3 regions of the Pantoea sp. X-Soil-TKNS-1280 genome follow, and region 1 is predicted to be linked to each of the others. Evidence: predicted binding sites of a transcription regulator. Region 1 holds the regulator's gene; each other region holds the start of a gene.
The links. Region 1 encodes Fur, which represses iron uptake genes when iron is present. Its sites were predicted from a motif close to ATAATAATGAGAACNACTATCAA; they were not measured.
Positions count from the first base shown of each region.

Region 2: entS (enterobactin transporter EntS) is a predicted target of Fur. The motif match lies at 3,766-3,788, and genes of this name have one in related genera.
Region 3: exbB (tol-pal system-associated acyl-CoA thioesterase) is a predicted target of Fur. The motif match lies at 5,013-5,035, and genes of this name have one in related genera.

Region 1 is NZ_AP035962.1:1,249,695-1,260,084, reverse strand. It holds gene pgm (phosphoglucomutase (alpha-D-glucose-1,6-bisphosphate-dependent)) at 1-1,323, opposite strand, end outside; gene seqA (replication initiation negative regulator SeqA) at 1,349-1,891, opposite strand; gene ybfF (esterase) at 2,139-2,903, shown strand; gene ybfE (LexA regulated protein) at 3,072-3,347, shown strand; gene fldA (flavodoxin FldA) at 3,470-4,000, shown strand; gene fur (ferric iron uptake transcriptional regulator) at 4,355-4,801, shown strand; gene AC6I8X_RS05830 (hypothetical protein) at 4,860-5,255, opposite strand; gene glnS (glutamine--tRNA ligase) at 5,492-7,159, opposite strand; gene nagE (N-acetylglucosamine-specific PTS transporter subunit IIBC) at 7,311-9,350, opposite strand; gene nagB (glucosamine-6-phosphate deaminase) at 9,685-10,390, shown strand, end outside.
Region 2 is NZ_AP035962.1:602,201-612,590, forward strand. It holds gene AC6I8X_RS02715 ((2,3-dihydroxybenzoyl)adenylate synthase) at 1-113, opposite strand, end outside; gene AC6I8X_RS02720 (isochorismate synthase) at 124-1,302, opposite strand; gene fepB (Fe2+-enterobactin ABC transporter substrate-binding protein) at 1,479-2,444, shown strand; gene entS (enterobactin transporter EntS) at 2,439-3,689, opposite strand; gene fepD (Fe(3+)-siderophore ABC transporter permease) at 3,996-4,952, shown strand; gene fepG (iron-enterobactin ABC transporter permease) at 4,985-5,920, shown strand; gene AC6I8X_RS02745 (ATP-binding cassette domain-containing protein) at 5,917-6,711, shown strand; gene AC6I8X_RS02750 (enterobactin synthase subunit F) at 6,744-10,390, opposite strand, start outside.
Region 3 is NZ_AP035962.1:3,682,654-3,693,043, reverse strand. It holds gene AC6I8X_RS17045 (DedA family protein) at 1-497, opposite strand, end outside; gene metC (cystathionine beta-lyase) at 603-1,793, opposite strand; gene AC6I8X_RS17035 (TRAP transporter large permease) at 1,934-3,220, opposite strand; gene AC6I8X_RS17030 (TRAP transporter small permease) at 3,236-3,742, opposite strand; gene AC6I8X_RS17025 (TRAP transporter substrate-binding protein) at 3,791-4,768, opposite strand; gene exbB (tol-pal system-associated acyl-CoA thioesterase) at 5,122-5,844, shown strand; gene exbD (TonB system transport protein ExbD) at 5,850-6,272, shown strand; gene AC6I8X_RS17010 (MFS transporter) at 6,515-7,831, shown strand; gene AC6I8X_RS17005 (Csu type fimbrial protein) at 7,873-8,853, opposite strand; gene AC6I8X_RS17000 (fimbria/pilus outer membrane usher protein) at 8,850-10,390, opposite strand, start outside.

The DNA.
Region 1 (10,390 bases):
ACCAAAACGCGCAGCCAGCTCATCATAATGCTGCTGCGGGTTTTTACCGGTTACCGCCGTAATTTCTGCGGCCAGCAGGCACATGATGATACCGTCTTTATCAGTGGACCAGGCTGTGCCATCGAAACGCAGGAAAGATGCCCCGGCGCTCTCTTCACCGCCGAAACCAAAACTGCCATCAAACAGGCCATCAACAAACCACTTAAAGCCAACCGGTACTTCCACCAGCTTGCGGCCAATATCGTTCACCACACGGTCAATCATCGCACTGGACACCAGAGTTTTACCCACGGCGACATCTTTGCCCCATTGCGGACGATGCTGGAACAGGTAGTTGATCGCTACCGCCAGATAGTGGTTTGGATTCATCAGACCAGCCGGAGTCACGATACCGTGGCGGTCATAATCCGGGTCGTTACCGAATGCCAGGTCGAATTTGTCGCGGTACGCCAGCAGGCCAGCCATGGCGCATTCTGACGAGCAGTCCATACGCACTACGCCATCTTTATCCAGATGCATAAAGCGGAACGTCTGATCTATCGCATCGTTAACGATGGTGATGTCCAGCTTGTAGTGCTCGGCAATACGCTGCCAGTAGGCCATGCCGGAACCGCCAAGCGGATCCACACCAATTTTCAGGCCCGCTTTCTGAATCGCCGGGAAGTCAATCACCTGCGCCAGACCTGCCACATATGGCTGAATCAGATCCTGTTCAACGATATGACCGCTGGCCCACGCCTGATCCAGTGGCAGACGTTTCACCTCTTTCAATCCACCTTTCATCAGCTGGTTAGCACGATCTTCCACCACTTTAGTGACGTTAGTATCGGCCGGACCACCATTCGGCGGGTTGTATTTAATGCCACCATCTTCCGGTGGGTTGTGCGACGGTGTGATAACAATGCCATCAGCCTGGGCACCACCGCGTTTGTTGTGCTCCAGGATGGCGTTAGAAATCGCCGGCGTCGGCGTATAACCGTTGTCCTGTTGCACAATCACATCCACGCCGTTAGCCGCCAGCACTTCCAGTACAGACAGAATCGCCGGTTCAGACAGCGCATGCGTGTCTTTACCGACATAGCACGGGCCAGTGATGCCGTTCTTTTTACGCTCTTCCGCAATCGCCTGAGCAATCGCCAGAATGTGCATTTCGTTGAAGCTCTGACGTCCTGCGCTACCACGATGGCCGGAAGTGCCAAATTTCACCGCATGTTCCGGATTAGCCACATCAGGCTGCAAAACGTAGTACTGAGAGGTTAATTGTGCAACGTTAATCAAATCGCTCTGCTGGGCGGGTTGCCCGGCACGGGGGTGATTGGCCATTGGCGCTTCTCCCTGACGCTTCAGTTTAAATGGTGCCGCAAACTTTCTCTGTCAGCTCCGGTGGGAACTGCATGGCTAACATGATGTGCTCCACCATGCTGCATTTGCGACCAGTATTGGTATTGGTGATCACCCAATACGGCGTGCCGGGCACGTGCTTCGGCTTAGTATGGGTGCCATTTTGCAACAGCGTATGCTCGTCACCCGCGAAATAAACACGGGTACGCCCCTGCAGTGACGCAGTGGCTTCAGCAAAGGCTGCGGGATCAAGACGATAGAGCGTTGACAAGACCAGCATGAAGCGGTTAACCGCCTTTTTTTGCTCCGCATACTCATCGGAAAGTAGCAGTTCACGTACCGCGCGAACGCGATCCTGCGGGCGCGGTTCGCTGCGCACTGGCTGTGATTCTTTTGCTGCAGCCTGAGCCACAGCAGGGGTTGCAGGGGCACTCTGACCGGCAGTGAACTTCAGCATGCGGCGCAAAATTTCGGAGGCGCTTTCGCCAATGTGCTGGGTGTGGCTGGCAATATAACGGTAGAGTTCTTCGTCAACTTCAATCGTTTTCATCTTTTTCCGTACGATTCTGGCAAATGACAGAACCACGCATTTCTGCAAAGGCCTTAGCAAAATCCTGCCGTGCAAAATGTGAGCGGGTTCTAACATGAGGATTATAAAGTTAAATCCCAGGCTGCCGATAGCGCTGGCATCGTTTCAGGGCAAAAGTCAGATAATGCCCTAATACCCACCTGGCTGGCTCCTGGACAGGTGGATCCATGATAACCTAAGCGAAGCTCACAACCGTAAGAACTTTGCCATGATTTTGAATGCCCGTCTGCAAACTGAACAATCTGCCCCCGAAGCTACCCCTATTCTGTTAATTCATGGCCTGTTTGGCAGCCTGGATAACCTCGGTGTACTGGCGCGTGGCCTGCGCGATGCCTGCCCTACCCTGCAGGTTGATGTGCGTAATCACGGCCTCTCCGGCCGCAGCGAAATCATGAACTATTCGGCGATGGCGCAGGATATTGTCGAAACGCTGGATGCCCAGGGCATCGATCGTGTCAGCGTCGTTGGTCATTCGATGGGCGGTAAAATCGCCATGGCGTTAAGCGCCATCGCACCACACCGCATTGAAAAACTGGTGATGATCGATATCGCCCCGGTCGATTATCAGACGCGTCGCCATGATGAAATTTTCGCCGCTATCCGTGCCGTAAGCGCAGCAGGTGTGACACGCCGCAGCGAAGCCGCTGAGGTGATGCGCCCCCTGCTGGATGAAGAAGGCGTGATTCAGTTCATTCTGAAATCGTTCCAGGACGGTGAATGGCGCTTCAATGTGCCGGTGTTGTGGGATAACTACACCACTATCTCCGGCTGGGAAGAGGTACCTGCATGGCCACATCCGGCGCTGTTTATCCGCGGTGGTGATTCACCCTATCTGGATAATCAGCACCGTGATGCGTTGTTGCGCCAGTTCCCCCAGGCACATGCGCATGTCATCAGCGGCGCCGGGCACTGGGTCCATGCCGAAAAACCTGAAGCCGTTTTGCGCGCAGCGCGCCGATTTTTTGTACTGTAAAAGCAAAAGCTTGCCGCGAACCGTTTAAGGTTGGCGTAGTCAGGGGCGCTGGAGTATGATGTCGCGCTAAAAATTTGCCACGGATGATTTTTTCACCGTGGCCGGGCCGATAATGTATAAATCGCGCAGCGCCTTTCCGCCGTTCGCGCCCACTCAGTTTTACAAATCATGGCAAAAGAACAGACTGACCGTACCACGCTCGATCTCTTCGCTGATGAGCGGCGTCCCGGTCGCCCCAAAACCAGTCCGCTGACGCGTGACGAACAGTTGCGGATTAACAAACGCAATCAGCTGAAACGCGATAAAGTGCGAGGATTGCGTCGTGTTGAGCTGAAAATGAGCAGCGAGGCCGTTGATGCACTCAACACCCTGGCTGAGCAACAAAACATCAGCCGCAGCGAATTAATTGAACAAATGCTGCTGGCGCAGCTCAAACTGTCGTAACAGGCGCAGACCGCACGCAGGAACAAAAGTCACGGCTTTACAAGTTCCGCCACTTTGCCCGGTCTGCTATCATTCGCTGTCATCACATATTCAATATCAGGATTTAAGAGGTCACTTAACCCATGGCAATCGTAGGCATTTTCTTCGGCAGCGATACCGGCAACACTGAAAACATTGCAAAAATGATCCAGAAACAACTGGGTAAAGACGTGGCCGAAGTGCATGACATTGCCAAGAGCACTAAAGAAGATCTCGAAGCATTCGATATTCTGTTGCTGGGCATTCCGACCTGGTACTACGGCGAAGCACAGTGTGATTGGGATGATTTCTTCCCGACGCTGGAAGAGATCGACTTCAATGGCAAACTGGTTGCGCTGTTCGGCTGTGGTGACCAGGAAGATTATGCAGAATACTTCTGCGATGCGATGGGCACCATCCGTGACATTATCGAGCCAAATGGTGCGGTGATTGTCGGTCACTGGCCGACCGAGGGTTACCACTTCGAAGCGTCCAAAGGTCTGGCCGATGACAAACACTTCCTTGGTCTGGCTATCGATGAAGATCGTCAGCCGGAACTGACCAACGAACGTGTTGATAAGTGGGTGAAACAGATTTTCGATGAGCTGCAGCTGAAAGACATTATCGAAGCCTGATCCCCTTTCCTACTCAATGTGGGCGCTGGCTCACATTGAGAATCGGAAATTCCTATAAAAATAATAGCCACGTTTTTTTAACTTTTACCTGCAAATCTGTAGAATACCCGTAACGGTCATCCGCTTATTCCTCTGGCATCAGAATGAGGCTGAGTGAAATGGAAACAAAGACCTGTACGATCCCCGCCGGCGTTAGCGACATTTTTCCCTACAGCCATTGGTGATTTCAGGACGTGCCCTTGGTTTTCATTTCACTGCTTGAGTTCTATAATGAGACGCAAATGAGAATGCGCGTGATCGACATTCAAGGCCCTGCGCCGCAAGTGACTAGCAAAGTAACAGGACAATATCCGCATGACTGACAACAACTCCGCATTGAAGAAGGCTGGCCTGAAAGTCACTCTACCCAGACTGAAAATTCTGGAAGTGCTTCAGGAACCCGAGTGCCATCACGTCAGTGCGGAAGATTTGTACAAACGCCTGATCGACATGGGCGAAGAGATTGGTCTGGCAACGGTATATCGCGTTCTTAACCAGTTTGATGACGCGGGTATCGTGACTCGTCATAACTTTGAAGGTGGCAAATCCGTCTTTGAACTGACGCAACAGCATCATCATGACCACTTGATCTGCCTGGATTGTGGCAAAGTGATCGAGTTCAGTGATGAGTCTATTGAGACGCGTCAACGTGAAATCGCAACACGTCACGGTATCAAACTCACCAACCACAGCCTGTACCTGTACGGCCACTGTGCGCTGGGAGACTGCCGCGAAGACGAGACGCTCCACGATAAGCAATAAAATGTGCTATGCAGTATGAAAAAACCGGTGCCTGGCACCGGTTTTTTTATTCCTGAGATTACAGAACCAGCGTTTCCTGCAGGTAACGCCAGCGCGGAATGGAGGTGGTGCAATCCAGCACCGCCAGAGAAATACGACTCTGGTTGTTGCCGTTCATCATCTGCAACTCACGATATTGAATGGTCACTTCCTGGCTTTGCTGTGAAATGATGGCATGTTCGCTGGTCGCGATACGCATCCCTTCCCGCTGACCACGCAACTGGCGGAACAACACCTCCATCGCATTTAAATCCAGCTGTTTACCCTGCGGGGTCACCATTTTGAAATCCGGGTGAAAATGCGAGAGAAACAACTCAATGCTGTCGTCAGTGCCCTCTGACTGATTAAAAATACGTTCTATAAGCTGATGTAAAACCACTACGCTGTGTTTGGCTTCCTGAGCGAGACTCGTCATTTTTTTTCCTTTTTCAACCCGCGGAGCAACGTCTGGGAGCGCATAGCCTACCTGAAATACAGTTTTTCACACTCGCAAATGGATTAATTTTACTAAAGTCAGATTAGTTGCAAATCCCGGTAACAAACGCATTTCACACCCCACAGCATAAAAGGTTGCCAGCCCGAAATTACAGCCAATAAAAAAGGGCGATTGCTCGCCCTTTCATGATGATATGGTGATAACGACAAAAAGGATTAATCGCCGATTTTCGCCCAGGTATCACGTAAACCGACAGTGCGGTTAAACACCAGCTTAGAGGGCTGTGAGTAAACGCTGTCCGCGCAGAAATAACCTTCACGTTCAAACTGATACGGCGCCAGCGCATCGGCGTCACGCAGTCCAGGCTCGACAAAGCCCTGTTTGATTTCCAGTGAATTCGGGTTAATGGTGGTGAGGAAATCCTCAGCCGCTCCCGGATTTGGCACGCTGAACAGACGATCGTAGAGACGGAATTCCGCAGGTAACGCGTGGATCGCGGAAACCCAGTGGATCACACCCTTCACCTTGCGGCCATCAGCCGGATCTTTGCTCAGGGTATCAACGTCACAGCTACAGTAGATGCAGGTGATATTGCCTTCTTCATCTTTCGCCACGCGCTCTGCACGGATCACGTAAGCATTACGCAGACGAACTTCTTTGCCCAGCACCAGACGTTTGTACTGTTTATTGGCTTCTTCACGGAAATCCGCACGATCGATCCACACTTCGCGGCTGAACGGCACATCACGCGTACCCATCTCCGGTTTGTTGGGATGGTTTGGCATGGTGATAATTTCTTCATGACCCGCAGGCAGATTCTCAATCACCACTTTCAGCGGATCGAGGACCGCCATCGCACGCGGTGCGTTCTCGTTGAGATCGTCACGAATGCATGACTCCAGCGACGCCATTTCCACGATGTTGTCCTGCTTGGTTACGCCAATGCGGCGGCAGAACTCACGAATCGAGGCGGCGCTGTAACCACGGCGGCGCAGACCGGAAACGGTCAGCATACGCGGATCATCCCAGCCTTCGACGATCTTCTCGCTCACCAGCTGCGTCAGCTTGCGCTTCGACATCACGGCATATTCCAGATTCAGGCGCGAGAATTCATACTGACGCGGATGAACCGGAATGGAGATGTTGTCCAGCACCCAGTCATACAGACGACGGTTATCCTGGAATTCCAGGGTGCAAAGCGAATGGGTGATACCTTCCAGCGCATCGGAAATGCAGTGGGTGAAATCGTACATCGGATAGATGCACCATTTTTTGCCGGTCTGATGATGTTCAGCAAACTTAATACGGTACAGCACCGGATCGCGCATCACGATAAAGTTGGATGCCATATCGATTTTGGCACGCAGACAGGCCTTACCTTCCTCGAAACCGCCATCGCGCATTTTTTCAAACAGCGCGAGGTTTTCAGCCGGGGTACGATCACGGTATGGGCTGTTTTTGCCCGGCGCAGTCAGGGTGCCACGGTATTCACGGATTTCTTCTGGTGTCAGCTCATCAACATAGGCGAGGCCTTTGTTGATCAGTTCCACTGCGTAGCTGTACAGCTGGTCGAAATAGTCTGAGGAGTAACAAACGTCTCCGCTCCATTCAAAGCCCAGCCATTGCACGTCGCGCTTGATGGATTCAACGAATTCCATATCTTCTTTCACCGGGTTGGTGTCGTCGAAGCGCAGATTGCACTGACCCTGGTAATCTTGTGCGATACCAAAGTTCAGACAGATCGATTTCGCATGGCCAATATGCAGGTAACCATTGGGCTCAGGCGGGAAACGGGTATGCACGCTGTTGTGCTTACCGCTCGCCAAATCTTCGTCGATAATCTGACGAATAAAGTTCGTTGGGCGGGCTTCAGCCTCACTCATCTCAAAATCCTCAAATACAATACGGGTGATTTGTACTACGAAGTAACGGAGTATGATCCACAAAGCGCAGGAGGGAAACAACCGTTTGTTGGCCGTTTTAAAACAAAAAAGGCAGGAATCGCTTCCTGCCTTACGGGTTCATCACAAGGACTTAGCCTTTAACCTCGTACAAACGGGTTTCACCTGCCACGACGGAACCACTCGCCAGCAGATTGAGGCCCGCGAAATCATCGCTGTTGCTGACCACCACCGGACTTATCATCGAACGCGCATGGGCGTTGAGGAAATCCAGATCCATCTCCAGCACCGGCTGTCCCGCCGCAACGGTCGCCCCCTCTTCCACCAGCCGCGTGAAGCCTTTGCCTTCCAGCGCGACGGTATCAAGGCCCATATGCACCACAATCTCGACGCCGTTGTCAGTTTCGAGGCAGAACGCATGGTTGGTGTTGAAGATTTTCACGATAGTACCGGCAATCGGTGCCACCACGGTTTTACCGGTGGGTTTGATCGCCAGACCATCGCCGACCGCTTTGCTGGCGAAGGCTTCGTCCGGCACCGCATCCAGTGCCACCACCTCACCACTGACCGGAGCCAGCAGCGTGGCTACCACGCGTTTTTCGCTGTTCAGCACCGCCTGAGGTTGTGCAGAAGCAGCAGGCTGAGCCGCCGCCACTGAGGCAGTCGCTGCCGCGGCCACCGGGCCTTTGGTCAGCACCGTTTTCATTGCCGTAGCAATGCTTTCAGCCTGAGTACCGACAATGATCTGCACGCTTTGTTTGTTCAGACGAATCACGCCAGAAGCGCCAAGACGTTTCGCCACACTGTCATTAACCTGCGAGGAATCTTTCACGTTCAGACGCAGACGGGTGATACAGGCATCGATATTGGTCAGATTGTCAGAACCACCTACCGCACCGATATAGCGACGGGCAAGGGATTCGGTCTGGCTTTCGTTGCTGCCACTGTGATCAACGTTGACGTCATAGCCATCAGTTTCATCATCAGCAGACAGTTCACGACCCGGCGTCATCAGGTTGAATTTCTGGATGGTGAAGCGGAACACCACGTAGTAGATGACGAAGAACACCAGCCCTTGTGGAATCAGCATCCACCAATGCACCGCCAGCGGGTTACGCGTTGACAGCACCATATCCACCAGCCCGGCGCTGAAGCCGAAACCAGCAATCCAGTGCATGCTGGCCGCGATAAACACCGAGAGACCTGTCAGTACCGCATGGATGACATACAGCACCGGTGCCACGAACATAAAGGAGAATTCCAGCGGTTCGGTGATACCAGTGAAAAAAGCAGCAAAGGCAGCTGCCAGCATGATACCACCGACTTTGGCCCGGTTTTCCGGACGAGCGCAGTGATAAATCGCCAGCGCTGCTCCCGGCAGACCAAACATCATGATCGGGAAGAAGCCAGCCTGGTAACGACCAGTGATACCCGGAATACCGGTACCATTGGCGATGGACTGCGCGCCACCAAGGAATTTAGGAATATCGTTGATACCGGCAACATCGAACCAGAACACCGAGTTCAGCGCGTGATGCAGGCCAACCGGAATCAGCAGACGGTTAAAGAAGGCATAGACACCTGCGCCGACGGAACCCAGCTTCTGAATCTCCTCACCAAAGCTCACCAGACCATTAAACACCAATGGCCAGATATACATCAGGATGAAAGCAACGAGGATCATCAGGAAGGAGACAAGGATCGGTACCAGACGACGGCCGCTAAAGAACGACAGCGCCTTAGGTAGCTCAACATGGCTGAAGCGGTTGTACACTTCCGCCGAGATAATCCCCACCAGAATACCGACAAACTGGTTTTCGATTTTGCCGAATGCAGCAGGCACTTGATCGACAGGTATTTTTTGAATCATCGCGACAGCAGCTGGCGAACACAGCGTGGTCACCACAAGGAAACCCACAAAGCCAGTCAGTGCCGCAGCACCATCTTTATCTTTGGACATGCCATAAGCCACACCGATGGCAAACAGCACGGACATATGTTCAATGATAGCGGCACCAGATTTGATCAACAGCGCAGCCAGAGCGTTACCCGCCCCCCAGCTGTCTGGATCGATCCAATACCCTACCCCCATTAAAATTGCCGCTGCCGGCAGGGTCGCTACCGGCACCATAAGCGCTCGGCCGACCTTTTGCAGATATCCTAGAACACTCACCTTATTCTCCCCCTTTGAGACTGGCGTTTTCCCGGTGCGGGTTGATTTTATTATCCCGGCATCCGGTACCTTGATGACACGACTGACCACGTGGCGCAGTGTAAAGATAAATTAATTCGCCTCGCAAATTAAAACCACGATAACTGTGATTTTTATCACCAAAAATGACGTTTTAATACCCGTACGACTAGCCAGCACCCCAAACTTATTTTATGATGAAAAATATCAAGACGCACTTTTCCCTGCATGGTTGAGCTTAAACGGATTACGCTTAAGAACAATCTGTAGAGAGAACGGCGACTCCACTTTTCCAATCTTTAACTGAGGTGAAGACATGAGACTGATCCCTTTAGCCACACCTACCCAGGTGGGTAAATGGGCCGCGCGCCATATCGTTAACCGCATTAACGCGTTTAATCCTGGCCCAGATCGTCCCTTTGTGCTAGGTCTTCCAACCGGTGGTACACCGCTGGAAGCTTACAAGCACCTGATCGAGATGCATAAAGCGGGCCAGGTTAGCTTCAAACATGTTGTCACCTTCAACATGGATGAATACGTTGGTCTGCCAAAAGAACACCCGGAAAGTTACCATAGTTTTATGTATCGTAACTTTTTCGATCACATTGATATTCAACCGGAAAATATCAATCTTCTGAATGGCAATGCGGAAGATATTGACGCAGAATGTCGTCAGTACGAAGAGAAGATCCGCGCCCTGGGCAAAATCCATCTGTTTATGGGTGGGGTGGGCAATGATGGTCATATTGCTTTTAACGAACCAGCCTCCTCGCTCGCATCCCGTACCCGTATCAAAACGTTGACACACGAAACCCGCCTCGCCAATTCCCGTTTCTTTAACGGTGACGTGGATCAGGTGCCAAAATACGCTCTGACTGTTGGCGTGGGTACGCTGCTGGATGCGGAAGAAGTGATGATTCTGGTCACCGGTCATGTCAAAGCGCAGGCATTGCAGGCCGCCGTAGAAGGCAACGTTAACCATATGTGGACCATCAGTTGCCTGCAGCTGCATGCGAAATCCG
Region 2 (10,390 bases), 650 kb from region 1:
TCATTGTGCTGCTGACGCGCCAGGATGTCGGTCATCGGCACATCGAGCCAGTAGCCTTTCTCGCGGTAACGCGCGGCCAGGTCATCCGGCCAGCGGTTGTAGGGAATACTCATGGTCTTTCCTTTATTGCAGTCCAAAGGCGCGCAGCATGGTATCCAGCTTCACGCCGGTTTCACGCCATTCTGATTCGGGTTGTGAGTCGGCAACGATGCCTGCACCGGCGAACAGACGCACATGCGTATCGTGCACCGTGCCGCAGCGAATAGTGACCACCCATTCGCCATTGCCTGCCTCATCGCACCAGCCCACAATGCCGCCGAACAACTGGCGATCAAAAGGCTCCAGCGCCTGAATCAGTTGCTGAGCACGCTGATGCGGGAAACCACTCAGCGCCGGGGTTGGATGCAGCAGGCAGGCCAGCGACAGGGCATTTTCGCGCTCGTCCTGCACCTCGCCATCTATCTGCGTGGCGAGATGCCATAAGGTTGCTGTGGTAATCAGCGATGGCACTGTTGGCACCGAGAGCAGGCGACTACGTGGTTGCAGCGTATTACGCATCGCATCGGTCACCAGCTGATGTTCGTGCCGATCTTTACTGGAGTTCATCAGGGTGTCGCCTGCGGCACGATCACGCTGGCTATCATTATCCCGGCGCGCAGAACCGGCGAGCGGGCAGGAACTGAAGTCACGGCCGTGCTTACGCAGCATCAGTTCCGGGCTGGCACCGAGCAGTACGCCGCCTTGCGGCAAAGGTAAATGGAAATGGTAGCTGTTGGGGTTTAACGCAATCACCCGCTGCATCAGCGCAGCGCTATCCACCGGTTGTTCCGTGACAATATCCATCAGGCGCGACAGCACCACTTTGTCGAGATCGCCCCGTTGGGTAGCGGCAACAGCCTCGGCCACCATGTTGAGAAAAACATCGTGATCCGGTACGGCAGCACGACGACGCACCTCAGGCAGCGCACCGGGTTGGGTGGGCAGCGTGGTCAGCAGTTCGGCACGGTTAAAGTTTTGATAAGACTCAGGAATAAACAAGGCTGCAGGCTGGCTGGCATCAAACGGGATGGCACCCACCAGAATCGGTTTCTCAATACCTTGCTTTTTGGCCGCAGCAAAGTGCTGACGCAGCTGCTGCTGAAAATGGCCCTGTAAATCGGCAGCATCCTGCACTGACTCAGTCAGGGTGGTGTAACAGCCCTGCGTCACCAGACTCTGCCAGGGAGAGGTAAACAGGAATCCGCGGCAAAGTGCGGAAAAATCCTGCAGCCAGGCATTTTCAAACGTGGACGATTCCACCATAATTTCCACCTTTAAATGATAAGATTATTAAGAATGATTATCATTTTTATTATGGCCCAGTAACCTACGTCGAACGGGCGAAAGAGTCAATCGATTCGCGGGAGTTCCCTTATCTTTAGGCGTTTTCCGGCGCTGATGCCGGACGCCGAATTAAGCTAAACGGTGGATGAAAACTTATGAATAAATGCGGATTATGGGGCACGTTTGTCCTGTTGTTCATTTTGCAGGCTTTCAGCAGCATGGCGCGCGCTGACCAGGGCTGGCCGCGCAAGATTCAAACCGAGCAGGGCATCGTCACGCTCAGCAAAGCGCCGCAGCGTATTGTCTCGACCAGCCTCACGCTGACCGGTTCGCTGCTGGCGATTGATGCCCCGGTCATCGCCTCGGGGGCTACCGCACCGAACAGCCGCCTCTCCGACGATCAAGGTTTTTTCCGTCAGTGGGGCGAGGTGGCGAAACAGCGTGGCGTGAAGCGTCTGTATATCGGTGAACCCAGTGCAGAAGCCGTTGCGGCGGAAGCGCCGGATCTGATTATCGTCAGCGCCACCGGTAATGACTCCGCCATCAAACTGGTGAGCCAGCTGTCTGCCATTGCTCCGACCCTGGTGATCAATTACGACGATAAAAGCTGGCAGGATTTAGTGACGTTGCTTGGCGATGCCACTGGCCACGAAGTGCAGGCGACACAGCGCATTAAGGCTTTTGACGATCGTGAAGCGGCACTGAAAAAAGCCATCACGCTGCCACCGCAGCCAGTTTCTGCCATGGTATGGAACGGCGACGGGCGTGCTGTGAATCTGTGGACGGCAGAATCAGCCCAGGGCAAATTGTTGCAGCAACTCGGTTTCACGCTGGCGATGCCCCCGGCCAATATTCAGCAGAGTCACAGCATGGGGCAGCGCAAAGATATTATTCAGCTATCGGGTGAAACCGTCGCCAGCGGCCTGACTGGCCACAGCTTTCTGCTATTTGCTGCCGATGATAAAACCGCGCAATCGGTACTGAGCAATCCATTCCTGGCACAAAACGAGGCGGTCACGCATAAGCAGGTGTATGCGTTGGGGGCGGATACCTTCCGCCTTGATTACTACAGCGCCAGCAATTTGCTGGCGCGTCTGGAAAAATTGTTCGTTAAATCATGATGCGTCTTCCGCCAGCGTGACCGCTGGCGGTTGATAATGGCGTAAGCGCCCCATCAAAAACCACATCAGCACACCCAGCACCGCCGCCGCGAAGCCAAACATCGTTGCGGCCTGCGGTGGCAGCAGCCATGACCCCATCGCGCCAATCATTGCCGCGCCCAGCGCATCGCCGGTGACATTCTGTGCCGTCCACAGACTGTTGATACGACCAAGGAGTACATCCGGCGTTAACGCCTGGATCATGGTGTACTGCACCAGGCTGGTAATCGAACTGAAGTAGCCAAAAGCCACCAGACACAGCAGGGCGAGGGGGAATGATGGCATCAGGCCAAACAGCCCCAGCGCAACGAAAGCGGCAATCGCGCTGCTGAGAATCAGCAGCCCCGGACGGCTGGCATGCGCCAGGCGGCCACTGGTTAATGCCCCTACTGCCGCGCCGAGTGGCACCGCGGCAAACATCAATCCCAGCCGATCAGCGCTGACCTCCCAATGCGGTGCCAGGGCCGGGTACAGCACGCGGATGGCACTGGCCAGCGTCACCAGCGCGCCGATCAGCGCCGCCATTCCCACCAGCGGCGTGCTAAACAGGAACTGCACACCAACGGCGAGTGATTTCAATGGGTTCTCACGCGGCTGCGGCGGTAGCGGCAATGGCGGGAGTTTGAGCAGAGTCAGCACGGTCAGCAGTGTGCCCGCCGCTGCCAGCGCGAAGTTCCACACCACACCGCCGCTGGCAATCACCATACCGGCAATCGCCGGGGAGAGAATCGAGCCGAAGCGTACGGTCAGCATGGTCAGGGCACCGGCCTGCATCAGGTTTTCGCGCCCGACCAGCGCTGGCGTCGCGGCCAGCAGCGCGGTCACGCCAATCGCACCAAAGAAGCCATCCCACAATCCCAGCAGATACACCGCCATCAGTGAGGGTTGTGGTAATGCAGCGTTAATCGCCAGCCCGACAAAGCCAAGGCCACAGGTAGAACGGGCGAATAAAATCAGCTTCTTACGCTCATAACGGTCGGCCAGCACGCCCCCGGTCAGCAAACCGATAAACATGCCGCAGGCCGCCACGGTCACCCCCAGACCGACCAGCCAGGATGACGCCGTCATTTGCTGAATTTGTACCGGTACCGCCACCGCCAGCATGCCGAGGGCGACAATCGAGATAAAACGGGCGATAAACACCGCGCGAAACGCCGGGTGGGATTTAAGCAGGGAGAGATCAATAAAGTGGGAGGGTTTGTTCATTTCTTTGCCTTTTTGCACCAATTTTCCTCATCTTCCGTGAGGCGAGTCATGATAACATAGACAAATACGAGTAATAACGATAACAAATATCATTATCATATTTACGCTACGCACGCGACGACGTTGATATACCTAAATCATTCGAGCTGTAGGAAGGCGGCAAACGAGTGAATCCTCGGGAGCTTACTGAAGTAAGTGACCGGGGTGAGCGAGCGCAGCCAACGCACCTACAGTTTGAAGGATGAAGGGTATAAGTTGAAGGTTCATAACGCTATGTACCAGACTCGTGCACTCGCAGGATCAGGGATGCTGCTGGTGCTTCTTATTGCTCTCAGTTTGATGCTGGGAGCAAAATCTATTTCTTTTTCCGATGTTTATCATTCGCTTATCTCAACCTGTTCTGATGCGGATTGCGTGATTGTGCGCGATGCACGTCTGCCACGTACGCTGGCCGGATTGCTGGCAGGCGTTGCGCTGGGGCTGGCGGGTGCGTTGATGCAAAGCCTGACGCGCAACCCGCTGGCCGATCCGGGGATTCTGGGGGTGAACGCCGGGGCTGGTTTTGCTGTGGTGCTGGGCATTGCGCTGTTTGGTGCTGATTCACCGGTCGCATGGCTCGGTTTTGCCTTTGGCGGCGCGCTGCTGGCTTCGCTGCTGGTGGCGATGACCGGCGCGATAGGTGGCGGACGCGTGAACCCGGTGCGTCTGACTCTGGCGGGGGTGGCACTGGGGGCGGTGCTGGAAGGGTTAACCTCGGGGATTTCGCTGCTCAATCCTGACATCTACGATCATCTGCGTTTCTGGCACAGCGGTTCGCTGGATATCCGCAATTTCACCATTTTGCGTACCCTGTTTCCGGCGGTGCTGGTGGGCAGCGTGGTGGCTTTTTGCCTGTCGCAGGCGCTTAACAGCCTGAGCATGGGGGGCGATATGGCGACGGCGTTGGGAACCCGCGTGGCGCGTACCCAACTGCTTGGGCTGCTGGCGATAGCGCTGCTGTGCGGCGCGGCAACGGCAGCGGTCGGGCCGATCGCTTTTCTCGGTTTAATGACGCCGCATCTGGCACGCTGGCTGGTGGGCAATGATCATCGTTGGTTGCTACCCGCCACTGCGCTGCTGACGCCGATCCTGTTATTAGCCGCAGATATTATCGGTCGCCTGCTGGTGCCTGGTGAGCTGCGGGTGTCCATCGTCACCGCGATGCTCGGCGCGCCAATGTTGATCGTGCTGGTACGACGCAAATTAGGGCGAGGTGCGGTATGACGCGGCGCGCACTGATGAATTCGCTCTGGCTGATGCTGGGATGCGGACTGCTGGCTTTTCTGGCGCTGACTCGTGGCACACTGCCGATCAGCGGTGAACAGGTCTGGCAGGTGTTGCGGGGCGAAGGCGCCAGCAATGTGAAACTGATTCTGCTGGAATGGCGCTTGCCGCGCGTGCTGATGGCGTTGCTGATTGGCGCGGCGCTCGGTATCAGTGGCGCGATTTTTCAGTCGCTGCTGCGTAACCCGCTCGGCAGCCCGGACATTCTGGGTTTTAACACCGGTGCCTATAGCGGTGTGCTGGTCGCGCTGGTGCTGTTTAATCAAAATGCGTCGGCGATAACCCTTGCCGCGCTGCTGGGCGGCATTATCACCGCAGCGCTGGTGTATCTGTTTGCCTGGCGCAATGGCGTAGAAACCTTTCGTTTGATTATTGTCGGCATCAGCGTGCGTGCCTTACTGATGGCGCTCAACAGCTGGCTGATTATCAGCGCGTCGCTCGAGTCTGCGGTCAGCGCCGGTTTATGGAGTGCCGGGTCGCTCAACGGCATCACCTGGGCGAAGACACCGCCGGTGATTGCCGTGTTATTGCTGAGTCTGCTGCTGGTGGCACTGCTGGCACGCCGGATGCGTTTGCTGGAGATGGGTGATGACACCGCCTGTGCGCTTGGCGTACCGGTGGAGCGCAGCCGCCTGTGGTTAATGTTGCTTGGTGTGGTGCTGACCGCAGCCTCGACCGCGCTGGTCGGACCGATTTCGTTTATCGCCTTGCTGGCACCGCAGATAGCCCGTCGTCTCGGCGGCGGCATGCCGCTGACCGCGCTGTGTGGTGCGTTGCTATTGATCGCTGCAGATTTTGCCGCACAGCATCTGTTCCTGCCTTATCAATTGCCGGTTGGCGTGATTACCGTCAGCCTCGGTGGACTTTATCTGATTGCTTTACTGGTGCGGGAGGCGCGACGCCAATGACCGAAATTCCTTCACGTCTCTATGGCGAAGGGCTGACACTGGGCTACGACAAAAAAGTGGTGGCGGAAAATTTGTCGGTGGCGATCCCGGAAGGGGAGCTGACGGTGATTATTGGCCCCAATGCCTGTGGCAAATCAACCCTGCTGCGCACCCTGAGCCGCCTCAATTCTCCCCTGAAAGGCCAGGTTTTTCTCGATGGTGAAGCCATCAATCGTTATCCGACGAAAGAAGTGGCGCGCCGTCTCGGCCTGCTGCCGCAAAGTTCCAACGCACCGGCGGGGATCAGCGTGACTGAGCTGGTGGCGCGCGGGCGTTATCCGCATCAGCAGCTGTTTGGCCGCTGGCGTGCCGAAGATGAAGCGGCGGTGCAGCAGGCGATGCTGGCGACCGGCGTGGCTGATCTGGCCGAGCTGCAGGTGGATACGCTCTCCGGCGGGCAGCGTCAGCGGGTGTGGATTGCGATGGTGCTGGCACAGCAGACGCCGTTATTGCTGCTGGATGAACCCACCACCTGGCTGGACATCACCCATCAAATTGAGCTGCTGGAGTTGATGCAGGATCTTAATCAGCAGCATGGACGTTCGCTGGTGGTGGTGCTGCATGACCTGAATCATGCCTGTCGTTATGCCACGCACCTGATTGCGATGCGTCATGGGCGGATTATTGCCGAAGGGAAACCGGCAGAGATTGTCACCCCGGCGCTGATTGAGCAGGTGTATGGCTTGCGCTGCGTGATTGTGGAAGATCCGGTGGCGCATACGCCGATGATCGTGCCGCTGGGACGACGATAGTGGCGCGATAAATCGCGCCACGACATTCTGGATTAGTGTTCGCTCAGCAGCTGTTGCAACAACGGGCCAATCTGCTCGAACATCTGCGGTGAAATGATATCAACGTGGGCACAATCCATCGGCCACACCGCCAGTTCACCGACATACGGTGCCCAGGCGCGTCGCGCGTCCTGCCCTGGTTGCTGCGTTTGCTCAGCAAGAAACAGCGTTGCGCGTCCGGTAAAGCGGGCGCTGCGGGCGGTCGCCAGCAGGCGAACCGAGCTGGCGTAGTTGGCTTCGATGGTATCGAACATCGCCTGCATCTCTTCACCCGCCTGATGACGTTGCGCAGCAATAAACTGCTCACGCTCACGGTTCACTTCTTCCAGCACCGCCGGGTCCAATACGTTCTCGCCGCGTTTTTCATCCCAGTTCTGCGTCTCCGGTGGCCAGGTATCGAGCAGGCCAAGGAACGCCACCTCTTCTCCGGCAGCTGTCAGCCGTGCGGCAATACCCTGCGCCAGGGTGCCGCCCAGCGAATAGCCAATGAAGTAATAAGGGCCGTGCGGCTGCACTTCGCGCAGGGTACGCAGATGGGCGTCACAAACCTCATCCAGACGCGCACTTTGATTCAGCGGGCTATCGGTATCCGGTGACTGAATACCCATCAGCGACCAGAGTGGATCCAGATAGCGTTGCAGGATGCTGAACTGCCAGGCAAAACCGGAGGCCGGGTGGAAGCAGAACAGCGTGGGTCCATTACCCTGACGCAGCGGCAGCACCGCTTCAAAACCGGCCTGTTGGTGAGATTGTTCATCACTCAGCAGTGCAGCCAGTTTTTCGACGGTGGAAGCAACCATGATCTGACCCACGGATACCGGCTGTTGCAGCTCCCGACGCAGCTGTGCAGCAAGACGCATCGCCAGCAGCGAATGGCCGCCAAGGGCAAAGAAATCATCCTGCGCGCTGATACTGTCGCACGCCAGCAACTGACAAAATGCCGCTGCCAGCTGGCTTTCCAGCCCTGGATGAGGCGCGCGTCCGGCGCTGCACATGGCGGCCTGCGGCAGCGGTAAGGCTTTGCGATCCAGCTTGCCATTGCTGCTGAGTGGGAAGACTTCCAGCTGTACAATCGACACCGGCACCATATGGGCAGGCAATTGCTGCGCCAGCGCATGGCGTAGCGCTTCGCCATCGACCGTATGATCGGCAATCACATAACCTACCAGCTGGCGGGCATCGCCCTGCGCCGCAGCGCCACCCAGCACCACTGCGTGCGTGACAGCCTGCTCAATGCCAGGCTGCGCGCACAGCACATGATCGATTTCATTGAGTTCGATGCGCTGACCACGAATTTTCAGCTGATCGTCGCTGCGGCCAAGATATTCCACTGCACCATTGTCCAGCCAGCGCGCGACATCGCCGGTGCGGTACATCCGTTCCCCGTTGCCCGCCGGATCGGCGACAAAACGGCTGGCAGTGAGGTCAGGACGTCCCAGATAGCCATGCGCCAGCTGAATACCGGTCAGATAGAGATCACCTGCCACACCCGGCGGCACCGGTTGCAGGCGGGTATCAAGAATACGCAGACCGGTGTTCCACACCGGATAGCCGATGGGCACACTGGCACCTTCAACCGCCGCCAGCGCTTCGCCAAATGCCGGATACCAGCTGACATCCACCGCTGCTTCCGTCGGGCCATATAAATTGTGCAGCGGCACCCGGGTCAGCTGCTCCCACTCGCGTGACAGGTCGGTCGGCAGTGCTTCGCCGCTACAGAAGACGCGGCGCAGGCTGGCGCAGCTGCTGATAGCTGCATCGTCCTGCAAGGCCGCCACAAAGGCCGCGAGCATGGAGGGGACAAAGTGGGTGGTGGTCACCTTATGTTGTGCGAACAACTGTTGCAGCGCTTCCGGATCGCGATGAGCTTCCGGCGGAGCCATCACCAGCTGCGCGCCGACCAGCAGCGGCCAGAAGAATTCCCACACCGAAACGTCAAAGCTGCTCGGGGTTTTCTGAAGCACCACATCATCAGCTTGCAGCGGGTAGTGATCCTGCATCCACAGCAGACGGTTGACGATGGCTTCATGGCCGACCAGTACCCCTTTGGGACGCCCGGTAGAACCCGAGGTATAGATGATATAAGCCCCGTCCTGCGGTTGTGGCGCGCTGATGGGAGCAGGGGCATTCAGCTCCGGAGAGAGCGTATCGAAATGCAACTGGCTGACCGGCGCAATGGCCGCAAAACGCGCAGAGAGCGAGGCCGAGGTCATCAGGGTTTTGGGTGCCGCGTCTTCCAGCATCAATTGCAGACGGTCATCGGGATAACCGGTATCGAGTGGCAGATAAGCGGCACCCAGTGTAACAATCGCCTGTAGCGCCAGCGAGAGCTGCACTGAACGCGGCAAAGCCACCGCCACGATGTCACCACGTTGTACGCCAGCGGCACTTAACTGCTGCGCCAGCGCAAAGACCTGCTGCTGCATCTGGCGATAGCTCAGCTGATGCTGCGCATCGGCCAGTGCCGGGGCATCCGGGGTGCGCGCGGCCTGCCGGGCCAGCAGCGATGCCAGCGTTTCCGCCGGGAGCGGATGCGCGGTGTGATTGATATCAGTCAGCTGGCGATGTTCCTCAGCCGTCAGCAGATCCAGCTCACCGCACGGGCGCTGCGGATCTGCCGCCAGTTGCGCCAGTAATAAGGCGAAACGACGGCTATGGCGTTGCAGGGTGGGCAGATTGTAGCGTGCTGCATTCGCCAGCAGCTCCAGCGTCAGTTCACCCTGTTCGCTGATGTAGATGGCAATTTCCAGATCGCGTACCGGGCCGGATGCCAGCTGATGGGTAATCCCTTCAACACCGGCGAAATCCAGCTGGTAGTCAAACATCTTCAGGTTGATCACCGGGCCATAAAGCGGATCGCCATCACCGAGACGCCCGAGATCGCGCATCACCTGTTCGGCATCGTAGCGCTGGTGGCGGCGCATCTTTTTCACTTCACCGGCCAACTGATTCGCCAGCGTAGCCAGCGGTTGTGCCGGATCGTAGTGGATCGCCATCGGTAGCACGTTAATCACCGGACCCGTGGCGCACAGCGCAGCCGAACCGATACGGCGCATAAAGATAAAACCCGCGGAGAAATCGTTTTGCCCGCTCAGGCGGGCCAGCCATAGCCCCACCAGCGCGAAGGCAAGATCGGCGGCGCTATGCTGAGGATGCTGGCTCACCAGCTGCTGGAAGGTGGCGCGATCCAGCGTCAGGCTGTGACGCAGCAAATCGGTACTGGCGCTTTGTCCTGCCAGCGGCTGGGGCGACAGTGAGGCGGGTGCAGGCAGGCTGGCACCTTTTTCGCGCCAGAACTGGCTGTCACGCGTGAAGGAAGTGGATTGCTGATAGCGCTGATACTCTTCCACCACCTCGCTAAAGGGAATAAAGGGCGTGGGTTCCGGCGACTGCTGTTGTGCCCAGGCGCTGTAAAGATTGGCAATGCGGCGCGTCAGGGCGGTAAAACTGAACCCATCCACCACCAGATGGTGATAACGCTGATACCAGAACCAGTGCTGCTCACCCAGCCGGAACAGGCAATGATGATACAGCGGTGCGCCGCTCAGCACGCGCAAATCGCCGTTCATATCGGCGCGCATCAGGGCGCGGGCTTTGGCGGCGGGGTCGGCTTCTGCACGCAAATCGATGAGCTGCGGCT
Region 3 (10,390 bases), 1.9 Mb from region 1:
CATACCCACAGCAGCCCGCTCAGCCAGTTAAACAGCTGAAAACGACCATTCTGCAAACCAGAAATGCCCGCCATGGTGGGCAGCAGAGTACGGACAAATGCCAGGAAACGACCGACCAGCAGCGCCATCAGCCCGTGGCGATTAAACAGCTGCCAGGCTCGCTGATGATATTGTGCCGGTAAGTGCATCAGCCAGCTTTTCACCATTTTGGTATTGCCCAGCCAGCGCCCCTGCAAATAACTCAGCCAGCAGCCGAGACTGGCGGCGGTAGTCAGAATCACCATGGTAGGGACAAAGTCCATCACACCTTTGGCGACCATGGCACCGGCCAGCAGCAACAGGCTATCGCCCGGCAGAAAAGAGGCCGGTAACAAACCGTTTTCCAGAAACAGCGTCACAAACATCACGCCGTAGACAATCCACACGACATCCGGATTGGCCAGCGCGGCAAAATCCTGATGCCAGAGTGCGTGGACAATCTCATGTAAAACACCCATCTGCTATTCCATCAAGTCACAAGGATAGTATTTTAACGGCCCGCGTAGCAGCAAACGTTGATCTTTGCCACGCGAATCCGGCCTGTTGAGCTTCTGTTGAAGATTTTAGCGCTTCAGGCGGTCAAACCCGGCTTGCAGGTCTTCAATCAGGTCAGCAACGTGTTCCAGACCAATGTGCACCCGCACCAGTGTCCCGGTAAAATCGACGCCGCCTGCCGGGCGAATCGCCGCCAGTTCTTCCGGCTGATTCGCCAGAATCAGCGACTCATAGCCACCCCAGGAATATGCCATGCTGAAGTGGTGGAAACCGTCGAGATATCCCGCCAGCTGCTCGCTGCTCAATTTCTCATGCAGAATGAACGAGAACAGACCGCTGCTGCCGGTAAAATCGCGTTGCCAGAATTGATGGCCTTTGCACTGCGCCAGCGCTGGATGATTGACCCGCGCCACTTCCGGTCGTGCAGCCAGCCATTCCGCCACCTGCAATCCGCTTTCTTCATGCTGACGCAGGCGGGTGCCCAGCGTACGCAGACCACGGCTCGCCATATAAGCGGTATCGGCATCAACCATCTGTCCCATCAGGTAGGAATTTTCACGCAGCTGATCCCAGCAGCGCGCGTTGGCCACGGCGGTACCGATCATGGCATCGCTGTGGCCAATCAGATATTTGGTGCCTGCCTGAATAGAAATATCGACGCCATGCTCCAGAGCGTTAAACAACACCCCCGCCGCCCAGGTATTATCGAGCATAATGATGGCGTCAGGCGCTTTCGTGCGGACCGCAGCGACGATGGCCGGAATGTCCTGCACTTCCATAGTGATGGAGGCCGGTGACTCCAGAAACACCACGCGGGTATTCGGCTGCACCAGCGCGCTGATTTCGCTGCCGATGCAGTGATCGAAGAAGGTGGTGGTGACCTGGAGTTTGCTGAGGATTTTGGTACAAAAATCCTGGGTGGGTTCGTACACGGCACCGCTCATCAGCACATGATCGCCCGCCTCGACGAAAGACAGAATGGCGTTGGCAACCGCAGCGGCTCCACAGGGATAAAGCACGCAACCGGCACCGCCTTCCAGTTCCGTCATCGCGTCCTGCAGGGAGAAATGTGTCAGCGTGCCGCGACGGCCATAAAACAGCTCGCCTTTCGCCCGTCCGGCGGTGGCGCGTTTTTTATCAGCCACGGTGTCGAAAACCAGCGATGAGGCGCGCTGAATAACGCTGTTCACTGAGCCCTGAGTGTAACGTTTGCTGCGTCCCGCGCTTACCAGCGTGGTGTCTATTTTTTTCGTTGCCATCACTGCCTTTTCTGCCGCATTCCACAAAGGAACCACGTTACCACGAATCGCGCCTGCGCGTTGACCCTGATTGCGGAATATCAGACAGTCACCTTAGTTGATTCCGTAGCGGCGCGATTTATCGCGCCGCTACGACAGTGTTACATCACCCCCATCACATGCGGCAGCCACAGTGACAGCGCCGGAATATAGGTGATGAGCATTAGCACCAGAAACAATATGCAGTAGAACGGCAGCATCGCACCCACCACCTGTTCAATTTTCTGCTTACTCACCGCACTGGCGACAAACAACACCGTGCCTACCGGCGGGGTGATCAGCCCAATACCGAGGTTGGTCATCATGATCATGCCGAAATGGACCGGATCGACACCCAGAGAGGTTGCCACCGGTAACAGCACCGGCGTCAGGATCAGGATGATCGGGGCCATATCCATCAGCGTACCGATCACCAGCAGCAGCACGTTGATACACATCAGAATCACATACTTATTATCCGACAGGCTGGTAAAAGCCGCAGTAATGGCGGTGGGTAACTGCATAAAAGTCATCACCGCACCAAAACCGGCGGCGAAGGCGATCAGCACCATCACAATGGTGACGGTTTTGATGGTACGGAACAGCAGAATGTGCAGCTGGTTCCACTTAAAGTCACGGTAGATAAACATGGTGACAAAGAACGCCCACAAGCAGGCGATGGCGGCGGATTCTGACGCGGTAAAAATTCCGGAAAGGATACCACCCAGAATGATGACGATGGTAAACAGCCCCCAGAAGGCATCAAAGAAGATTTTCAGTGCCTGGCGAAATGGGATCGCTTCCCCTTTGGGATACCCACGTTTGCGTGCAAAACCGAGGCACATCACCATCAGACATGCACCGAGCAGCAGGCCAGGGAAAATACCGGCGACAAACAGCGATGAAATGGTCACCACACCGCCAGTGGCCAGCGAGTAGATCACCGAGTTATGACTGGGAGGCGTGAGCACTGCCTGTACCGAACCACTGGCGGTCACAGCGGCGGCGAAATCACGTGGATAACCCTTCTCTTCCATCTGCGGGATCATTACCGAACCTATCGAGGCGGTATCGGCCACCGATGAACCGGAAATCGCACCGAAAAAGGTGGAGGCGACAATATTTACCAGTGATAACCCGCCACGGATAAAGCCGACAAAGATGTAGGCAAAGTTCACCAGCCGTCGCGCAATGCCGCCCTCAGCCATAATCGCCCCGGCCAGAATAAAAAACGGGATAGTGAGTAACGAAAATTTGTTGATGCCGTTGGTGATCTGAATCACCACTGCTTCCAGCGGCAGGTCGATCCACCAGGCACCGATAAAGGCGCTAAACCCGACGGCGAAGGCCACGGGAAAGCCGACCAACAGCAACAGGATCAGACTGCCAATCAGAATGAATGCGTCCATCGCGATGCTCCGAAGTTAGTGTGTGCCGCCAAGGGTGACGATTGGGCGCTGGCTCTGGTCACCGTTCAGCAGGCGTTCCAGGGCAAACAGCAGGGTAAAAGCGGTGCCGATGGGGATCGGTAAATACATCTCGCCGTAGGTGACATTGGGCAGCGAGGCCAGCGGCTGAATCCACATCGCTTCGCACAGGTTGTAGCTGGCGCGCAACAGAATCAGACACAGGGCAATCAGCAGCAGATTGCACAGCAGCAGCGCCCGCTTTTGCCCGGCTGGCGACAGACGATCGGTCACCATCGACACGCAAATATGGGTACCTGCACGCAGCCCCACCGGTGCGCCAATAAAGGTGAATATGATCATGCAGATAATCGCCACCGGCTCCGGCCACGAAAGCGCGCTGTTCAGCACATAGCGCGCAAAGATGCCAATCGGAATCACCGTGACCATAATCATCAGCGCCGCCGCGGCAACCCACATGCACAGCAGGTACAACCCATCCATCCAACGGGAATATGCGTTCATTGTTCGCATCCTGAGTGAAACGCCACGCGGCTGCATGGCGCAAAAGGGTTATTTCACTTCGGCGATCTGGGTCATCAGATCCTGATATTTGCCGCCAAACTGATCGCGCACCGGCTGGGTAGCTTTGACGAAGTAGTCACGATCGATCTGCTGGAAGGTCACGCCGCCGGCTTTCATCTTCTCGAGCGATTGCTGGGTATAGGTTGCCCACAGCTGACGTTCTTCATCCTGGGCTTCTTTACCCAGCTTCTTCAGCAGCGCCTGATCGTCGGCGGAGAGACGATCCCAGGCTGTTTTGGAAAACAGGATCATTTCCGGCTGAATAAAGTGGCCGGTCAGGGTGTAGTACTTCGCCACTGGCAAATAGTTGTGGGCGACAAAGGTCGGTGGATTGTTCTCCGTGCCATCAACCACGCCGGTTTGCATCGCACTGAACACCTCGCTCACCCCCATTGCCACTGGGTTGGCCCCCATCGCTTTCAGTGTGGCGAGAGAAATGGCGCTGTTTTGCACGCGAATCTTCATGCCCTGCAAATCTTCAGGTTTGGCGAGAGGTTTTTTGGTGATCATGTTGCGCGTACCGGCGTCGGTCCAGCCGAGGAACACCATGCGGGTGTTAGGATCCTGATCGAATTTATTGACGATCTGCTCGCCCACGCTGCCATCCAGCACTTTGTGCATATGATCTTCATCACGGAAGATAAACGGCAGGGTGAGCACGCTGGTTTCGGGGGCGATGGTGGTGACTGGTGCCAGCGAGACGCGGATCATATCGATCGCCCCCAATTGCACCTGTTGCAAGGTTTGATCTTCATCACCCAGCACACCACCGGCATAGACTTTGATCTCCAGACGCCCATCGGTGGCCTGTTTCAGTTTCTCCCCCATATGCTCCAGCGCGACCACGGTGGGATAACCTGCGGGTTGCACTTCCGCCACTTTGAGCACTTTGGCATGGGCGTTACAGGCCAGCAGGGCGAACATGGAGGACAATGAAACGGCGAGTAGTCGTTTTTTCAGCGTCATTTTTTACTCCAGCATTGAGGTATTGAAATCGTGCGGTGAAGACACCGCAAATGGGCAGGGCTGGCTCAGAATAGTGAAAAACAGCTGGCGAAAAACCGGTCAGATGTTGATTGAATGAATTGCATCACATTTTGAAACGATGTTTTAATAATTTTACATGTTGCATCACATTTATAAAACCAGCACATAACCGGACACACATTCATCACAAACTGTGGAGAAAAAGCGCACCTTTCGTTTGTAAATAGTAATGAGAACTACTATCAATTCGACCCGGTAATTTGTTATGATCCGCGCTCGATCGTGAACTGTGCAATTGAAGTTGGAGACGCAGCGTGGTAGCCAGTGATTTGATGCAGACGGATCTCTCCGTTTGGGGCATGTATCATCATGCCGATATCGTGGTAAAGGTGGTAATGATTGGCCTGTTACTGGCCTCCGTGGTGACCTGGGCACTTTTCTTCGGCAAGTTTGCCGAGCTGAGTTCAGCGAAACGTCGTCTGAAGCGTGAACACATCGCATTGAGCGAAGCGCGTTCACTGGATGAGGCTTCACGTACTGCTGCCAGCTTTAAAGGCCATAGTCACAGCGCCGTGCTGCTGAATGATGCGCAGAACGAGCTGGAACTCTCAGCCGGTACTGAAGACACCGACGGCATTAAAGAACGTACCAGTTTCCGTCTTGAGCGCCGCGTCGGGGCCTTTAGTCGTCACGCGGGCCGTGGCAATGGTTTCCTCGCCACCATCGGTTCGGTTGCGCCGTTTATCGGCCTGTTCGGCACCGTCTGGGGTATCATGAACAGCTTCATCGGTATCGCCCAAACTCAAACCACTAACCTCGCCGTTGTTGCACCAGGTATCGCCGAAGCGTTGCTGGCTACCGCGATTGGTCTGGTGGCGGCTATCCCGGCTGTGGTCATCTACAACGTGTTTGCCCGTATGATTGCGGGTTACAAAGCCTCGCTGGGCGACGTCGCGGCACAGGTGCTGCTGTTGCAGAGCCGTGATTTAGACCTGGGAAAAGTGACTAACGAAGTGGCTCGTCCTTCTGCCGCACAGAAACTGCGCGTAGGGTAATTGCTATGGCGATGCGTTTAAACGACGACCTGGAAAGCGATGGCGAAATGCATGAAATCAACGTGACGCCGTTTATCGACGTGATGTTGGTTCTGCTGATCATCTTCATGGTGGCCGCACCGCTGGCAACGGTGGATGTGCGCGTTAACCTGCCTGCTTCCACCAGTGCGCCGCAGCCGCGTCCGGAAAAACCGGTCTATCTGTCGATTAAAGAAGATAATCAGGTCTATATCGGCAATGATCAGGTAACAAAAGAGACGCTGGTCAATGCGTTAACCGCGCAGACCGAAGGTAACAAAGACACCACTATCTTCTTCCAGGCAGATAAGTCGGTGAGTTATGAAACCCTGATGTCAGTAATGGATCAGCTGCGCGAGGCCGGATATCTGAAAATCGGCCTGATGGGTATGGAAACGGTGAAAAAGTAATTTCACCCAGGGTTATGAGGGCGTCCAGATGGACGCCCTTTTTGTTATGTGTCTTTGCTGAGGAAAACAGGAAATCACGAATCGATGCCATAAATGGGCAATTATTCTGTGGAACGGTTTTGTTAATACTTTGTTACTTATACCCCTGCTTTTGTAAAGTGCAATGGTGAAGGTGATCACATTCATCCGCTGACTACCACGCTACAAGGAAGTCTTACGCATGGAAGAAACCTGGAAAACCTATGAGCTCACCTTCGTCTTTACAAAAATCATCGCAGAGCGGTGCCAAAACCATCTTTAGCGTAACCAGCGGCAATTTCCTTGAAATGTATGATTTCATGGTCTTTGGTTACTACGCGACCGCCATTGCTAAAACCTTTTTCCCCGGTGACAACCCGTTTGCGTCGCTGATGCTGACGCTGATGACCTTTGGCGCGGGTTTTCTGATGCGTCCGCTGGGCGCGATCATCCTCGGTGCCTATATTGACCATCATGGCCGCCGTAAAGGGTTGCTGGTGACGCTCGGCATTATGGCGCTCGGTACCCTGACCATCGCTGTGGTGCCGGGTTACGCCACGCTGGGCGCGGCTGCGCCAATCTTGATTCTGCTGGGTCGCCTGCTGCAGGGCTTTTCTGCCGGTGTCGAACTGGGTGGCGTGTCGGTTTATCTGGCCGAAGTTGCGCCGAAGGGACGTAAAGGTTTTTACGTCAGCTGGCAATCCGGGAGTCAGCAGGTGGCGGTGATCTTTGCTGCGCTGCTGGGCCTGGGGCTGAATCATCTGCTGGAAAAAGATGCGGTCACTGAGTGGGGCTGGCGTATTCCGTTTGTTATCGGCTGTATGATTGTGCCGTTCCTGTTCTGGATTCGTCGCATGCTGGAGGAAACTGAAGCCTTTAGCCAACGCAAACATCATCCGACCATGCGCCAGATTATGCGTTCGGTGGGGCAGAACTGGGCGCTGGTATTAGCCGGTATGCTGATGGTGGTCACCACCACGGTGATGTTCTATATGATCACCGCCTTTACCCCGACCTTCGGCAAAACGGTGCTGATGATGAGCGACAAAGAAAGCTTCCTGGTGACGTTGTTTGTGGGGCTTTCCAACCTGTTCTGGTTGCCAGTGATGGGATCGTTGTCAGACCGTGTGGGTCGTCGGCCATTGCTGATTTTCTTCACCATCCTGATGATTCTCACCGCCTGGCCGGTGCTGAAATGGCTGGTGGCTGCGCCAACCTTCTCTCATCTGGTGATCGCCGAGCTGTGGCTGTCGTTCCTTTATGCCAGCTATAACGGCGCGATGGTGGTTTATCTGGCGGAAATCATGCCTGCCGAAGTGCGTGCTTCAGGCTTCTCGCTGGCCTACAGTCTTGCAACGGCGCTGTTTGGCGGCTTTACCCCGGCGGTCTCCAGCTATCTGATCCATGCAACGGGCGATAAAGCGATGCCGGGTGTATGGCTGTCGTTCGCGGCGGTATGCGGGTTGATTGGTACCCTGCTGATTGGCCGCATGGTGAAGCAGTATCGAACACGGCACAGCGCGACTACTGTGAATGCCTGATCAGTCAGATGAACAAGGCCGCCAGTATGGCGGCCTTGTGTCTAAAACGACAAATCTACCACCACGCTATCCGTATAATTCCCCGCTGGCGGGGTATTTTGCGTTGTCAGAATCTGCGCAGTGTAGGTGTATCCGCGCGTCAGACCATCGGTGCTGACGGTGGTGGAGGCGCTGCTGCTCCAGCGGGCCGTGCCGGTGGGTCCCCAGCGCGTGGTGGTGGTGGTGGTGCCCTGGTAGATGTCATAACTCAACAGGTTGCTGCCACTCGCCATATTACGCACACCATTCGCCGCATAGCTGCCGTTACTCATTCCCACTGTATAGGTGCTGCCCTTACTGCACACCACGCTGATGGACTGCTGCACGGTGGAAAAACTGCTGACCAGCGGAGCACTGCCAAAGCTGACGTTTGGCGCGGTGATGGTGGTGCAATCATTCGAGAGCACCATCGTTAAGGTAATAGGAATGGTGCCGGTACCGGTTTGCGGCGTCAGGCAAAGACCTCCGACGCCAAGGCTGGTGCAGATATTGTAGGTAACATATAAATTGAGCGTCACCGTATAGGTTCCTGCGGCGACCGTTTGTCCGGTGACGGTTTTCAGATATACCGGCAACGCAAAGTTCAGGCTACCAAACAGACCAGCAAGATTCGCCAGAACCGATTGTGAAAATGTATAGGTCGATCCCCCCACGGTAAGTTCTGTTGCGCAGGCGCTGTCCATACACAGGCGTACCGGAATATTATCGGTGCCGCTGCTGCCGCTAATTATCATAGCGCCGCGCGTACCATTGACGCTGGAGGCGCTGGCCAGTTGCAAGGTGATTTGGTTGGTGCCTAACAACGTCAGGGCAGAACCCGCGCCACAGTTCACGTTTGCAGTGGTTGAAGTGGAGCTGACGGTTGAATTGGCGACAAAGGTGGTGACCGAGCCAAAGCTGGCGGTTGACGCGGGCAGACTGCAGGCAGCACGGGCCAGACCTGGCAGCAGTAACAGCGTCAGCACTAGCAAAATTCTTTTCATGGAGCGATGCCTGAAGTTGAGTTTTCGGTATTCGGCTGCGCGGTACCGGGTGGTAGTGGGGGTAACGCGCAGGTGAGCGGGCCATAGGTCTTCAGTGCCTGTGGCCCGTTAGCGATATTGAGTTCGGTGCGGCAGGTGCGGCCATCTGGCGTGGTGACCTGAATTGGATTGCTGGCGTCGAGGTTTTCCATCCAGGTGATACCGTCCCAGCCGACATACTCGGTTGCCTGTCCGGCGCGCAGTACCTGGCTGGAGACCGGCAGCGGCTGACCGTTGCTGTCATGCAGAATCACGCTGGCCGAACGCAGTTTCTCCACCGGGAAGTTCAGCAGATAACCGCTCTGGCGTTTCACCGCAAAGCGTTGTTCTACCCGGGGGGAAGTCATATCGGCTGGCAGGTCTAGCGTGTCGATATCGTATTTCGCGGCGTAATAGCTGCTGATTGACGGTACCAGCAGATAACCCTCGTTATCGGTACGTCCCATCGACTGGTTTTCGTAGCGGATGTTCACGTCGGGATAATTGGTTTTCACCAGTACAAAGGCGTCGTTGATCTGGTTAGCAACGAACAGACGGTTATCCATCAGTACCAGCGCACCACTGAAATCGGCCCACTGGGTGGTGTTATCGTCGTCGCCATAAAAACCTGCCGAGGTATCCACTTTATTGTTGCGATAGCGCAGGCTGCCCTGACGATAATCGCCGCTGTTGCCGCCCTGGTTGGCCCAGGAGGCATCCCACGAGTAGCCGCCGTCACTCGGCATGGCGCGCGACAGATACACCCGCTGGTTGTTTTCTCCCTGCTGATCGCGTTCCATGCTGACCGAGGCGCTGCCCTGTTCGCCGAACGGGATCACCAGCGAAATCGCGCCGCTCCATTCCCCCTGTTGCTGGTCGCGGCTGGCGGAGATATACAGGCTGCTGTTGCCCCAAATGTTTTTACTCCACGACAGGTTCAACAGCCGGGTGCGTTCGCCCTCGCCGCTGTTGATATCGAGATAGGCCAGCCCGAGGCTGCCGTATTGATTCATCGACACGCTGGCGGTGTACTGCGCACTGCGGCGTGCCAGCGAATATGAGGTATCGTCCGAGTCGCTGCGATTGCCGACCAGCGCCAGATTGCCAAAATCCGCCGTGCGCAAGGTATGCTGCGTGCCGAGGCTCAGCCAGCTGTTGTTGTACTGATATCCCCAGCTGTATTGCGTGCCGGGCTTTCCGCTCATCTGGCTTTGCGCCAGCGCGCCGTTGAGGACGCCCCAGCTGCCGAGTTTCAGCATGCCGCCCGCACCGCCCATCGCCACTTCATCGCTGCCTTCGGCGTGGGTTTCCAGCGTTAGCCAGTTGGTCACACCATAGCGATAGGAGCCGCTGGCTGCGGCTGCGCCATAGTCGAAGTTTCTGATGCCGTAGTTTTCACGCATGGCTCCCGCTGAGAAGGAGTAGTCAGACAAACCTTGCTTCAGCAGGCTGCTGGAAACATAAAAGGGCAGGGTGGTGGTGATCTGGCGACCGACCGCATCGGTGGTGGTGATGACTG